DNA from 3 places in the uncultured Vagococcus sp. genome. Region 1 is predicted to be linked to each of the others. Evidence: riboswitches for the same ligand, from Rfam matches in the RefSeq annotation. Region 1 holds a riboswitch; each other region holds the start of a gene.

Region 1 (4,442 bases):
ATCATAAACGTAAAGGCATCCATTTGCTCCGGTTCGATGTGTTCCACGTTTCGCAGTAGCTGGGTGTGAGCGCTTAAGGCAGCACTCAATTCTTTTTTCAGTTCCAGTTGTTCAACAGGGTAAGTCATGTAAATTCCTCCTTATTTCTGATGAGATCTGCTTATCGAAAGCTGTGGGCTTAGTTTAAGGGAATTAAGCCCGCAGCTAAACTTACTTGAATAGTTGACCAAGCCAACCTTTTTTCTTAGGTGGTCTGTCAGGTACCTTGGTTTCTTCCACATTAAGTGCGTCAGGTTGGTGATCGTATTTTTCTGTCACACTAATGGGATCAATATCGACTGCTTCTTCGCCAGCGTAAACTAGGCCAATCGCCTCAGGTTGTGCTTGATTTTCTGTATCCACAATTTTAAAGGAACAGTTGGCTTTTTGACTGGCGACCATATAGGTATTTTGTAAATGAGGGGCTAGAGCGGCATTAATCAGAACTTGGTGGTTTGGATTTTTTGTCAATTCCTCTTTGAAATAAGCCAGATTATTGGCTTTTGACATTTCAGCAAGGGTCATTGATAAATAAATTCGTTCCCGAAAGGTGCCTAAGTATTTTCGCTTTTCATCAGGCTTAATCTGTGGTGCTCCGTACATCCCTTTTTCTAAGTAATCTTGAACATCTTTGGCCATAAACATCCCCTTCCTTCTGTCTCTTCTTTTGTTTCAATTATAGCACATCTCGCGCCCCAGTAGGCTTATGAACCTGTTTTACTGGACATTGGCCTGTTTAGCTATGGTAATCTTAGAAAGAAAGTCAAAACTGTCACATATAGTCGAGTTGATTCGTTATATAGAGTGAGAGGAGGTCGAAGGATGAAAAAGAATAAATACAAGTACGCTCAGGCGAATTGGCTTACTTGGATAGTCATGGTGAAGATAAAGGCTTTTATAAAATGCCCAAGATTGAACCACAGGAAAAAAGAACCATTCACTTCGGTTATTTTGTTGATGAAGAGCAGCTTTCAAGTATGTTTATTAATCTTTTCTACTATGGTGGTGTCTCGGATAATGTGGAAGATCTCGGCGCAAACGATCGCTGGTGGGTCGACATTCGCCAATAATGACAGTAGCAAAAGCATCTAAAGTTGTTTTTCACCCTTGACTTTTATAAAGGACCTTGTTATAGTTAACCCGAATTAGAAAACTTCATAAGATTTGTTAGGTGAGGCTCCTATACAAACACAGGCTACTGCCCAAAAATGTCGAGAGACGCCAATGGGTAGAACAGGGATTGTCGATCTAAGGCTTTTCATAAGGTAGCTAAAAGCGAACTGCTTTTTACGTTGTATAGTGCCAAAACTCAACGATGAGATCTCTAAGCGGTTATTTTGTGTGCCTTAATTTCGTGCTTATAAACCTTACGTTGAGTTTAGCGTAAGGTTTTTTTGATGTTTTTTAGTAATAAGGAAGGTTAGGAAGAGGTGGTTAGTAATGGACGATCATTTACCGAGTTGGCAGAAGCAGGAAAAAGATGAGAGCGATGAGGATGATTATGGTCCTTTAATCGACCATGTCATTCCGACCAATTAAAACAGGTCTCTCATTTTTTCCAATAATGTCCCATGTTTAAGTTTGTTTGCCTTGCTAGCTGTGATTAATCAGCGTTAGCAAGCCAAACTGATGGTTCAAGCAAGGAGGAACGGATATGTCAGCATTATGTGATGTCATTGTGTTTGGCGGAATAGGCACTCTTTTGTGGTACCTGTGGTTTGGAAGAAAGTTGAGGGGAAAAAAATGACAAAAAGATTAGCGACTGTTGGACAAGGGGATAAGGTGTATCAATTTTCAGCGTCTAACAGTTTTAAACGAGTAATGAAACAATTTGGTACATCTGACAAGGGGTTGGATGGGGATGGTGTCCTGGTGTCTCGTCAGCGTAATGGGGCTAATGTTATCACGACAGAGAAACAGGATAGTTTATTTATGAAAGCACTCAAGGCGTATATTACGCCGTTTACCATGATTTTACTGGCATTAGCAGCCATTTCATTTGTGACGGACTATGTTATTGCGCCACCGGCTGAAAAAGATATAACGGCGGTGCTGATCATCAGTACAATGGTGGTTGTTAGTGGTAGTTTGACGTTGTTTCAATCAGTCAGATCGACCAATGCCGTAGAGCGCTTGACTAAAATGGTTAGGGTGACGGCGACAGTAACCCGTAACAACCATCAAGTAGCCGAAGTCCCAATCGAAGAGATTGTCTGTGGAGATATTGTTAATTTATCTGCGGGAGATATGATTCCGGCAGATGTCCGCCTTTTTCAGGCAAAGGATTTATTTGTCAGTCAATCGGCAATGACGGGAGAAAGTCAGCCAGTGGAAAAACTGGCAAATGTGGAAAAGGACACGCAAAAATCCATGACTGATTTTGTGAATATGGTTTATATGGGAAGCAACGTGGTCAGTGGAAGTGCCAAAGGAATCGTGGTACGTGTAGGTGATGACACTCTTTTTGGGGACATTGCCCAAGAAGTCAGTAAAAAGAAAGGCTTAACCAGTTTTGAACTGGGGATCAGTTCTGTCTCGTGGCTCTTGATTCGTTTTATGTGCATCATGGCACCGACGGTTCTATTAATTAATGGCATAACGAAAGGGGACTGGTTAGAAGCCTTCTTATTTGGACTATCAGTGGCAGTTGGTTTAACCCCTGAGATGTTGCCGATGATTGTCACCACTAATTTAGTGAAAGGGGCCACAGGCATGGCCAAGAAAGGCACCATCATTAAAAATATTAACGCCATTCAAAATTTTGGTGCTATCGATGTTTTGTGTACCGATAAGACGGGAACCTTGACCCAGGATCGGATTGTGCTGGAATACCATTTAAATGTTGAGGGTATCGAAGACGATCGGGTTTTACGTCATGCTTTTTTTAATAGTTATTATCAAACTGGATTAAAAAATCTTTTGGATGTGGCGATTATCGATGCGTCAGATCGAGAGTTGGAGATTGAGAAGGATGATTATGAAAAAGTCGATGAAGTGCCCTTCGATTTTGAACGTCGGCGGATGAGTGTGGTTATTCGTGATCCTCTTGGAAAGACTCAGATGATTACGAAAGGTGCCATTGAAGAGATGCTGGTGGTCTCAAGTTACGTGGAACATCAGGGAGCTGTGTTGGAGCTGACCGATGAACGGCGGCAGCAAATCTTAAAGACGGTGGATGAGTTAAATCAGGATGGTTTAAGAGTTCTAGGGGTTGCCCAAAAAACCAATCCTCGTGTACAAGGGGAATTTTCAGTTTCGGATGAAAGTGAGATGGTTCTGATGGGGTACTTGGCATTCTTGGATCCTCCGAAGGAAACGACTCGACCTGCTCTAGAGGCTTTGAAAAAGAACCATGTGCAAGTTAAGGTGTTGACAGGTGACAATGCGCTAGTGACGCGGACGGTCTGTCAACAAGTTGGTTTGGAAAATGAAGAGATGTTGGCAGGCAGTGACATTGAAATGATGTCTGATGAAGTGTTGACTATGAAGCTGGCAGATTACAATATCTTTGTGAAGTTATCACCTAAACAAAAGACGCGGATTGTTAAACTCTTAAGAGAGGCAGGCAATACAGTGGGCTTTCTCGGTGATGGTATCAATGATGCGCCGGCAATGAAAGAAGCGGATGTGGGAATTTCAGTTGACACGGCCGTTGATATTGCCAAGGAATCAGCAGATGTGATTTTGCTGGAAAAGGATTTGATGATTTTAGAACGTGGCATTATCTCAGGACGGCAAACCTTTGGAAATATTGTGAAGTATATAAAAATGACGGCCAGTTCTAATTTTGGCAATATGTTTTCTGTGATTGTGGCCAGTCTGTTTCTGCCGTTTTTACCGATGCTACCCATTCAAATTCTCTTTTTGAATCTGATTTACGATATCTCCTGTGTCTCTTTACCATGGGATAATGTGGATGAGGAGTACCTCGAGAAGCCAAAAAAATGGAGCGCGTCTTCAATTGGTTCTTTTATGCGATGGATTGGTCCGACCAGTTCAGTCTTTGATATTACGACCTACTTACTGATGTACTTTATTATCTGTCCGGCAGTAGTCGGTGGCTCTTATCACACCTTAAGTGGTGGGGATCAAGCTTTGTTTATCGCTTTATTCCATGCGGGCTGGTTTGTCGAATCGTTGTGGTCTCAAACCTTGGTGATTCATGCGTTGCGGACGCCAAAAATTCCCTTCTTGCAAAGTCGTGCGTCTTTTATTGTGACGACGATTACCTTCCTTGGAATTGGCGTCGGAACAGTGTTGCCCTATACGGCATTAGGAGCTCATCTAGGAATGGTAGCTTTGCCTATGGTGTTCTTTGCTTGGCTGGCAGTGACGATTCTGGCCTATATGCTATTGGCTACCTTGCTTAAGGTAATCTACATTCGGCGGTTTGGTGAATTATT
Region 2 (4,442 bases), on a different contig from region 1:
CTTCTGCAGCAAAACCGTTCATCACATCGAAAATAGCAAAGCCCATGCCTCCAGCGAGAGCTCCTTTACGGAAACCAAGTGTTAAAACAGCTAACAGCAAAACAGAATTACCTAAATGAATAAAAGGGGCACCAACTGCCGCTGGCATAGGGATGCGAATCATTGTTCCGACAAATGTTAAGGTGGCAAATAGTCCCGTTAAAACAATATCTGCCGTTGAAATTTTATTTTTCTCCATTTTTTTTCCTGCTTTCAGTGACTGTCTTTAATTGGGCGAAGTATACGGTCCTCTGCGTGGTTGTATGCGCCATGCCAGACGTGACCTAAAAATGGATTGATTTCCAAGCCGTCTTTAATCGCGGCTGCCACGAAGGCTTTTCCTTGTATGACAGCTTCTTTCACGGTGAATCCTTTTCCTAAGCCAGCCGTAATTGAAGCCGCAAAGGTACAGCCAGCTCCGTGGTTAAAATCAGTTAAGTACATTTCATTTTCCAGGGTGATAAAATCCTGTCCGTCATAAAAAATATCAATCGCCTGATTGCCGGCAATTCGTTTACCGCCTTTGACGACGACATTTTTTGGACCTAAATCCAAAATACGTTTAGCGGCTTCTTTCATATCCTCAACGGTGTGCAACTCACCTAAACCAGATAAGATACCCGCTTCAATTAAGTTAGGCGTCGTAATAGTCGCAACTGGTAGGAGCAGTTCGACCATCTTGGCGACGTTCTCCGGTTGTAATAATTCTGTTGTGCCTTTGCAGGCCATAACGGGGTCGATTACAACATTTTCTTGATTAAAAACATCGATGTAATGACGTGCTACTTTGATCGTCTCGATTTCACCAAGCATACCGGTTTTTAAGGCTGCCAATGGTGCACCTGCATAAATCGTTTTTAATTGTTTGGCAACAACGTCTGAATCAACAGAGGTCACGCTGTGGGACCAGTTGTTATCCGGATCCATAGTGACGAAACTAGTGATGGCGGAAAAACCAAAGGTGCCGTATTCTTGAAAAGTTTTTAAGTCAGCTTGAATGCCAGCGCCACCACTGGAATCAGAACCGGCAATTGTAAGTATCTTGGGAATCATGTTTTAGCCTCCATCATTTTCTTGATATCTCTATCATAAACGATTCGCTGATTGACAAAAACAGCCAATTGGGTTATTTTTAACTCATCCAATTATAAGAAGGTGAAAGACGATGTGGCAATTGCCAGAAAAAAAGACCAAAGCCATTTATCAAAGCATTGTTGAATTAGTGATGAACCACATAAAAGCAGGTCGATTGTTACCAGGAGAAAAATTACCACCGGAAAGGCAGTTGGCCGCTGCTTTTGGAGTCAATCGTTCGACAGTTGTTCACGCTTTAGACGAGTTAGAGGCTATGGGTGTCATCATTCGTAAACAGGGGAGTGGCACTTTGATTAATGAAGGAAAATGGGGGATTTATACCGGGGCGTCAACTAATTGGCGGAGTTATCTATCGGGTGCCTTTAACCATCGTGACCCCTATTTGGAAAAAGTCAGTCAATTGGCAAAAAATCCTGGGGGTCGAGTGATTGACGCCTATACAGGAGAGCTTCCATTGGAGTTGATTCCCAGTTTAGCTTTACCGAGTATTTCTTGGAATGATTTTTTAGTTGAGGAGAGTCTTCAAGATGAGCTAGGTTATTTACCGTTGCGGCAACAAATTGTAACTCACTTAAATCATGAACGAGAATTGTCATTAACAACCGATCAATTGTTGTTGACTTCAGGAGCTCAACAGGCGCTTTTTTTAATCATCCAAGTCTTACTCCAAAGTGGCGATGCTGTAGCAATTGAAGAGCCATCTTCTTTTTATCCTCTGCCTATCTTTCAAGCTGCTGGAATTCGTCTTTATGGAGTTCCAGTTGACGGTCAGGGGATGAAGGTGGAGCTACTAGAACAGATGATTATCAAACGTAAAATAAAGATGGTTTTGGTTAATCCCAATTTTCAGAATCCAACAGGGTCAACGATGTCACTGCCTCGGAGGAAACAACTTGTGTCACTATGTCAGCAGTACCAAATTCCAATTGTGGAAGACGATGTTTTTAGTCAATTGTATTTTTCTGAAAAAGATAAGCCGGTCTTATTAAAGCAATTGGACAGTGAAAATGTGATCTATATAGGGTCGTTGTCTAAAATATTGGGAGCAACTACTAAAATTGGCTGGTTAAGTGCACCAGTTAAGGTGGCTCAGCAATTGGCTGAAGCCCGTAAAGAAATGGATTTCACTTTAAGTATCTTCCCTCAGGTGCTGGCGTCCAGTGCCTTAAGCAATCGCCAGTTTGATCAGCAAATCAAGGTGCTGCGCCAGGAGCTAAAACGTCGTCGGGACGTGTTAATCGGTTATTTAAAGGAGTTTTTGGGGCGAGAGGTTAGTTATGTTGTTCCAGAAGGAGGTTACTATCTGTGGTTGCAAGTTGAGAAACGGACATTAAAACAAGGAGACTTTGATTTTTTACTGGAGCTGGGGGGGTTAGTTGCCCCAAGTTTTACCTTTGGGGTGAATCGCCAAAGCCTAAGAATTAATTTTGCTAGGTTAACCCATAAGGATGCGCTTAGGCTGGTTAAATTGATTCATAAGATGATTTATAAAAGTTAGGAGAACGGTGACTTCTTAAAGTTTAGATCCGAAAAAAAGATGTTGTTAAGTTGTAGGGTGTCTTTTAGTTTTTTTGGGGAGGATTAATGTAAAAGATGGGAAAAAGGAAGGTTTTTATTTGACAGGTGAGGATTTAGCGCCTATAGTTAAGGGGTACCTAAAATAAAAACCAAATAATCTGTTAGGTGAGGCTCCTATATGGAAATACGCTGCTGCCCAAAAATATCGAGAGATGCCAATGGGTCAACTGGAATTGTCGAGAAAGGCTCTTCTTAATGTAGCTGACAGTAATGTCTAAGCCATATAGTGCTAAAACTCGACGTTGAGATTACTTTTTTGCTATGCATTATAACCTTGTTTAGCGAGCACTTCTCACGCCGAGAAGTGCTTTTTGTCTTTTTTTTGAGTAAGGACCAAGATGTTCCCTTTCAGAAAAATGATCTTTAAGTAGACATAGGGTTTTAGAGTTAAAAAGTAAGTTTCGAGATTTTAAGTGTTTTATCTTAAATAGGAGTAACTGGAAAGGGTGAGGGAAATGTCACGACAAGCGAAACAAGAGCCAGCAGAACCAGGTAGTAGTCGACAGCGGAGAAAAAAGCTAATTCATTCCCGAACCAATAAATTAAAGGCAGCCCTAAAATAGTTGGTTGAACGTACTTCAGATCTTATTTTATTTATTAAACTATTTAGCCAAGTGGCAGCCCTTAGTTTTTTTGTTAAAAAGGCTTAACTTTTTTCTTCGCATGAAAGTGAGGAAAAGAACATGATGAATTCAAGGAAAAATACAAAAAAAACAACTGTACAAATAAACCGCCAAGAGGCGAAAGATTCAGAACTAAAAAAATTAGCAGCCTTATCTGAAAGAGAACTGATGATGGAGTTTCGGACATCGGCTGAAGGGCTAACATCTGCCGATGCTGGGAAACGTTTAGAAGAACATGGACCTAATGAAATTTCTGCTCAAAGTCCAACACCTGCATGGAAATTATTGATGCACGCCTTACAGGATCCCTTTGTTTACGTCCTTGCTCTGCTCTTAGTAGTGTCAGCTGTAACAGGTGATATAGATGCCGCACTCATTATGGGTGTGATGATTTTCTGTAGTGTGATTATTAAATTTATTCAGGATTATCGATCTCAGAAAGCCAGTTTTGAGCTTAAAGAAATGATTGAGAACACCTGTGCAATAACTCGAGATGGTGTTACCACCGAAATACCGATGGATGAAGTAGTTCCAGGAGACATCGTGACCTTGTCGACAGGGGACATGATTCCTGCAGATGCTGTTCTTATTTGGACCAACGACCTATTCGTCAATCAGTCCTCTTTAACAGGCGAGTCAATGCCAGTAGAGAAGTTTGTTGATCCAGGAATTGATGTGAAAAAGATTCAATCCGACGACATTACGGCCTTGGATATGCAGGATTTAATTTTTATGGGAACGGACGTTTTAAGTGGTCAAGGGAAAGCGATTATTTTACGAACAGGGGAAGGCACTTTTTTTGGCGATATTGCTAAAAGTGCTAGCGGCAAACGAGGCGATACGGCTTTTGATGTAGGAATTACTAAAGTTAGTCGTCTTTTATTGAGAATGGTTGCAGTTCTTTTTCCAGTGGTCCTGTTGTTAAATGGCTTTACGAAAGGAGATTGGAGTCAGGCTTTCTTCTTTGCCATCGCTGTGGCTGTAGGGTTAACACCAGAAATGTTGCCGATGATTGTCACCAGTAATTTGGCCAAAGGGGCCATCAGTTTATCTAAGCAAAAAGTAATTGTCAAAGAACTGGCTTCCATTCAAAACTTAGGGAGTATG
Region 3 (4,442 bases), on a different contig from region 1:
AAATAATCCGCAAAACCATGATAAAAGGCATCACCAAAACCACTATTCCACCAATTAAACCAAGCTCTTCTATTATAATAGAAAAAATAAAGTCGGTGTCAGCTGCTGGCAAATAACTTTTTTTCTGTAAACTTTGGCCATAACCGCGGCCAAAAAAACCGCCATTGTACATGGCATAATATGAATTTGAAGTTTGGTAGCCCTTGCCATACTCATCTAAAAACGGATTATTCATCAGCTGAAAACGTACGATTAGATAGCGAAATTTAAGCGGAACGCGCTGTTCATCGATCATCAACGCTATATGAGTCAGAAGGTATCTCAAAATAAAGGCGATTCCCCCAATGCCAGCGGTAATGATCACCGGCACCCCACTAGCCAAAAATAAGACAGTCGCTAAAATAATCAGCATCAATGCGCCGCCCATATTTGGCTGAATTAACACCAATAAGACGTAGGCTGAACAAATGGCCAGAGGTTTTTTATAACGGTATTTTGCTGGTTCAGATATGGGATGGTGGCTAAAATAATTCGCCAAGTATAAGACAAAAACCACATTCACTATTTCAGACGGCTGGATGTTAATTCCTCCGAGGGGAATCCAGCGTTGAGCGCCACCGACACTAACACCTAACGGGGTAAACCCCACTAGGATTAGCAACATAAATGATAGCAACATATAAAATCTCAGCATATTTTTAGTGAAGAGCAATTCAAAGCGAAAGCGATAAAAGAAATAGGCTGTCGCCATTCCAATCAGTACAAAGACTAATTGTTTGATTGCTTTTCCACCAATAAATTGATTTTGACGCATTAATTCAAAGGAGCTGGTGCTATAAATCATCAAGACCCCTGTGGCACATAAAAAAAGGTAAGGAAAAACAATTAACCAATCAATAGTTTTTATTTTTTTCACGGCTCTTCCTCGACTTTTTGGCCTAAAAATCGATGCATTTCATCGCTATTAGCTTGAAAATCCAATCGTATAACACTTCCCGACTCAGTATTGTCATCAAATTCCCAGGTGTCTTCCATAGGAATGGCTAAAGATTGCAGGTCTTTTTGCTGACCGAGGACAAAATCACTAGCAATTGACATTATGCTTGTGGCTGTTAGATTCGTATCCAAATAGCCTAAAGAAAGACCTAAAACTTTTGGTAGACGTGCAATATTAGCTACATCGACTGCTTGTTTAGATAATTCGCCTATGGCTTGATCTTGTCGTCTCACACGGCCAAAGTCGCTTTCTTCATCTTTTCTAAAACGAACGTATTGCAACAAGGTATTGCCATCCATCCTTTGATTCCCGGTTTTTATTGATACTCCATCTAACTCAATATCCTTTTCTGCGTCGATTTCCACCCCTTTTGGAAATAGTTCGTTAATTAAATCTGTAAACTCCGAAAAAGTTAAGGCAGCATAATATTCGATTGGTAAATCAAAATTTGCTTTTAAGGTTTCTCGCATTAATTCCGGTCCACCATAGGAATATGCCGCATTGATCTTATCCTCTCCATAACCAGGAATGTCCACGTAACAATCACGCATAATCGAAATCAACTTCGGTACCTTCGTCTTTTTATCATATTGGGCAATCATCAAGGTGTCGGCACGCCCCAATTCATCATTGGAACGCGCATCAGATCCTACTAACATAATATTGACTTTACCTTCTTCGGCCTGCTCACCTTTAAACACCGGCAACTCTGACACTGGCGAAGGGTTCTCAGCCTGTTTAAACCCTTGGTACATGGTAATAGCCCCATAGGATACTACCCCAAGAACCATCACTAATAAAATAATGACAATGGTCTTAAAAATTTTCATTCCTTTGTTCATATTCATCTTTCCTTCCACATCTCAGCGCGTCATTAGTTTCATACGCGTTTTTTTAATTAGATGCAAATCATTGATGAGACTATCTTCTGACGTCGTGATGCCCTTTCGTTTAAGAAAATTGATCACAAAAACCCTCACTAAAATAATAGTGAGGGTTTCGAAGAAAGCACACGAAATAAACGAAATACTCTTCGTTGAGTTTTAGCACTATACAACGTAAAAAGCCATGCTTTTAGCTACTTGGGGAAAAGCCTTATTTCGACCAATCCTGTCCTACTCATTGGCGTCTCTCGACATTTTTGAGCAGTAGCCTGTGTTTGTATAGGAGCCTCACCTAACAATTATTATCTACGTTCAAACTATAACAATCTCGTTATTTAATTGCAAATTTATTAAGAACCATTAATACATTACTATAGTTATTTAAACTTCCTTATAGATGACAAGATACAATCAAAAGAAGCTCTCTCTTAATAAGAAAAAACAGTCACTAACACGTCATTAGTAACTGCCTCATTCTTTATTTTTCTAACTTTTCACGAATCTTCTCTTCTTGGCCTGCAATGCGAGCATAACGATAAAAACGTGATTTAGCACTTTCAATGGTTAAATCGAAAAGTTCTTCGGAAAGCTCTGGGGCAATCCCAGATAAAGTTGAAAAACGAGTTTCCGATTTCATGAACTCTTTCATTCCAGCAAAATTAGGTTTCTTAAAATCCAAGGTCATTGGATTCTTGCCTTTTTCAAGTAATAAAGGGTTGTAACGATAGAGTGACCAGTAGCCAGTGTCAACAGCTTCCTTCGTATGTTCCAGTGTAATTCCTCCCGAAATCCCGTGAGCGATACATGGTGTATAAGCGATAATTAGAGAAGGTCCCGGGAATTTTTCAGCCTCTTCGATGGCTCGAATCGTTTGAACTTGATTAGCACCAGAAGCAATTTGAGCGACATAGACATGACCATAACTCATGGCGATAACGCCTAAATCTTTTTTTGCTCCCCGTTTACCATCAGAAGCAAACTTTGCCACCGCAGATGTAGGCGTTGCTTTTGATTTCTGACCACCCGTATTGGAATAGACTTCATTGTCCATCACCAAAATATTGACGTCTTCTCCACTGGCAATAATATGATCGATCCCACCAAACCCAATATCATAAGCCCAACCGTCGCCTCCAATCATCCATTGACTCGGTTTGGCAAACAAATCATGATTAGCGTATATATCTTGTAACAATGGACTTAAGCTCGCTTCAGCTAAGGCAGCTTTAAGCTTCTGAGCTCTCTGTTGCGTTCCTTCACCCTGATTTTTATGGGTCAACCAGGCTTGTAATAACTGGCGAAGTCCCTCTTCAAGATCCTCACTTAAAACATCTGTCACTTTAGCCGCTAAATAGTCCCGACGCGAATTGTTGGCTAAGTACATGCCATAGCCGTACTCCGCATTGTCCTCAAATAAGGAATTAGACCAAGCTGGACCTTGTCCCAGCTCATTGGTCGTATAAGGCGTGGTGGGAGCTGCTCCGCCAAAAATAGACGAACATCCTGTTGCATTAGCCATCATTAAACGATCCCCATACAACTGTGTTAACAATTTAATATAAGGTGTTTCGCCACAGCCTGAACAAGCTCCGGAAAACTCAATTAAAGGTTGCTCAAACTGAGAGCCCTTAACCGAATTTTTCTTAACAGGATTTTCTTTTGTTTTTAAGGTCATGGCAAATGCCCAATTAACGGCTTCTTCTTTTTGCTCGCCATAAGGTTTCATTTCCAATGCTTTGCCTTTGGCGGGACAAGCTTCTACGCATAAGCCGCACCCTGTACAATCCTCTAAAGAAACTTGAATGCGATACATCAACCCGTCTGCGCCTCTCATTTCTCGCATGATAAACCCTTCCGGTGCCTCTGCTACTTCCCCCTCGTCAGCCAAAAAGGGCCGAATTGCCGCATGGGGACAAACAAATGCACACTCATTACACATGGTACAACGATCCACCTGCCACTCAGGCACCTCCAAAGCGACGCCTCTTTTTTCAAAGGCCGCAGTTCCTAATGGCATCCGACCATCTGTCATATTATTAGCTTTTAAGTCGCCTACACTTAGAGAATCGCCTTCTTGCCGATTGACTGGCTCGACTATGTTAAAAACAAAGGACGGCATATTATCTCGTTTTTTCTTCGGTTTTTCCTGAGAGTCCAGCCAAGTTGCCGGCACCGCTATTTTTTGCAGTCGCGGAACCGTCTGGTCGATGGCTTCATTATTTTTTTCAACTATTCGTTGAGATTTTTTTCCATAATTCTTTTGAACTTCAGCTTTCATCAAGGCCACTGCTTCCTCATATGGCATTATTGCCATTAACTTAAAGAAAGCCGCTTGCATCACCGTGTTAATCCGTTGACCCAATCCAATCTCTTGAGCGATATCAACTGCATTGATAATAAAAAAATTGATTTCTTTTTCAGCTAACTGCCGTTTTAATTTTGCAGGTAGATTGGTTGCCAATTGAGTCTCATTCCAACTCGTGTTCAGTAAGAAGGTTCCCCCTTGTTTCAACCCTTTTATCAAGTCATACTTGTAAATATAAGAAGGATTGTGACAGGCT

The links. Region 1 has a riboswitch for magnesium ahead of mgtA (magnesium-translocating P-type ATPase). Riboswitches for the same ligand answer to the same signal wherever they lie in the genome.
Region 2: linked by a shared signal. The riboswitch ahead of mgtA (magnesium-translocating P-type ATPase) and the one ahead of mgtA (magnesium-translocating P-type ATPase) in region 1 are both predicted to bind magnesium.
Region 3: linked by a shared signal. The riboswitch ahead of RWN13_RS00230 (LCP family protein) and the one ahead of mgtA (magnesium-translocating P-type ATPase) in region 1 are both predicted to bind magnesium.

What each region holds. Positions count from the first base shown of each region.
Region 1 is NZ_CAUQJB010000022.1:24,102-28,543, forward strand. It holds gene RWN13_RS15995 (hypothetical protein) at 1-128, opposite strand, end outside; gene RWN13_RS16000 (YueI family protein) at 211-678, opposite strand; gene RWN13_RS16005 (hypothetical protein) at 906-1,109, shown strand; M-box (ykoK) riboswitch at 1,196-1,367, shown strand; gene mgtA (magnesium-translocating P-type ATPase) at 1,783-4,442, shown strand, end outside.
Region 2 is NZ_CAUQJB010000002.1:116,027-120,468, reverse strand. It holds gene RWN13_RS02440 (ECF transporter S component) at 1-238, opposite strand, end outside; gene thiD (bifunctional hydroxymethylpyrimidine kinase/phosphomethylpyrimidine kinase) at 253-1,092, opposite strand; gene RWN13_RS02430 (PLP-dependent aminotransferase family protein) at 1,205-2,632, shown strand; M-box (ykoK) riboswitch at 2,803-2,967, shown strand; gene mgtA (magnesium-translocating P-type ATPase) at 3,396-4,442, shown strand, end outside.
Region 3 is NZ_CAUQJB010000001.1:50,617-55,058, forward strand. It holds gene RWN13_RS00225 (FtsW/RodA/SpoVE family cell cycle protein) at 1-916, opposite strand, end outside; gene RWN13_RS00230 (LCP family protein) at 913-1,839, opposite strand; M-box (ykoK) riboswitch at 2,019-2,188, opposite strand; partial or broken gene nifJ (pyruvate:ferredoxin (flavodoxin) oxidoreductase) at 2,363-4,442, opposite strand, start outside.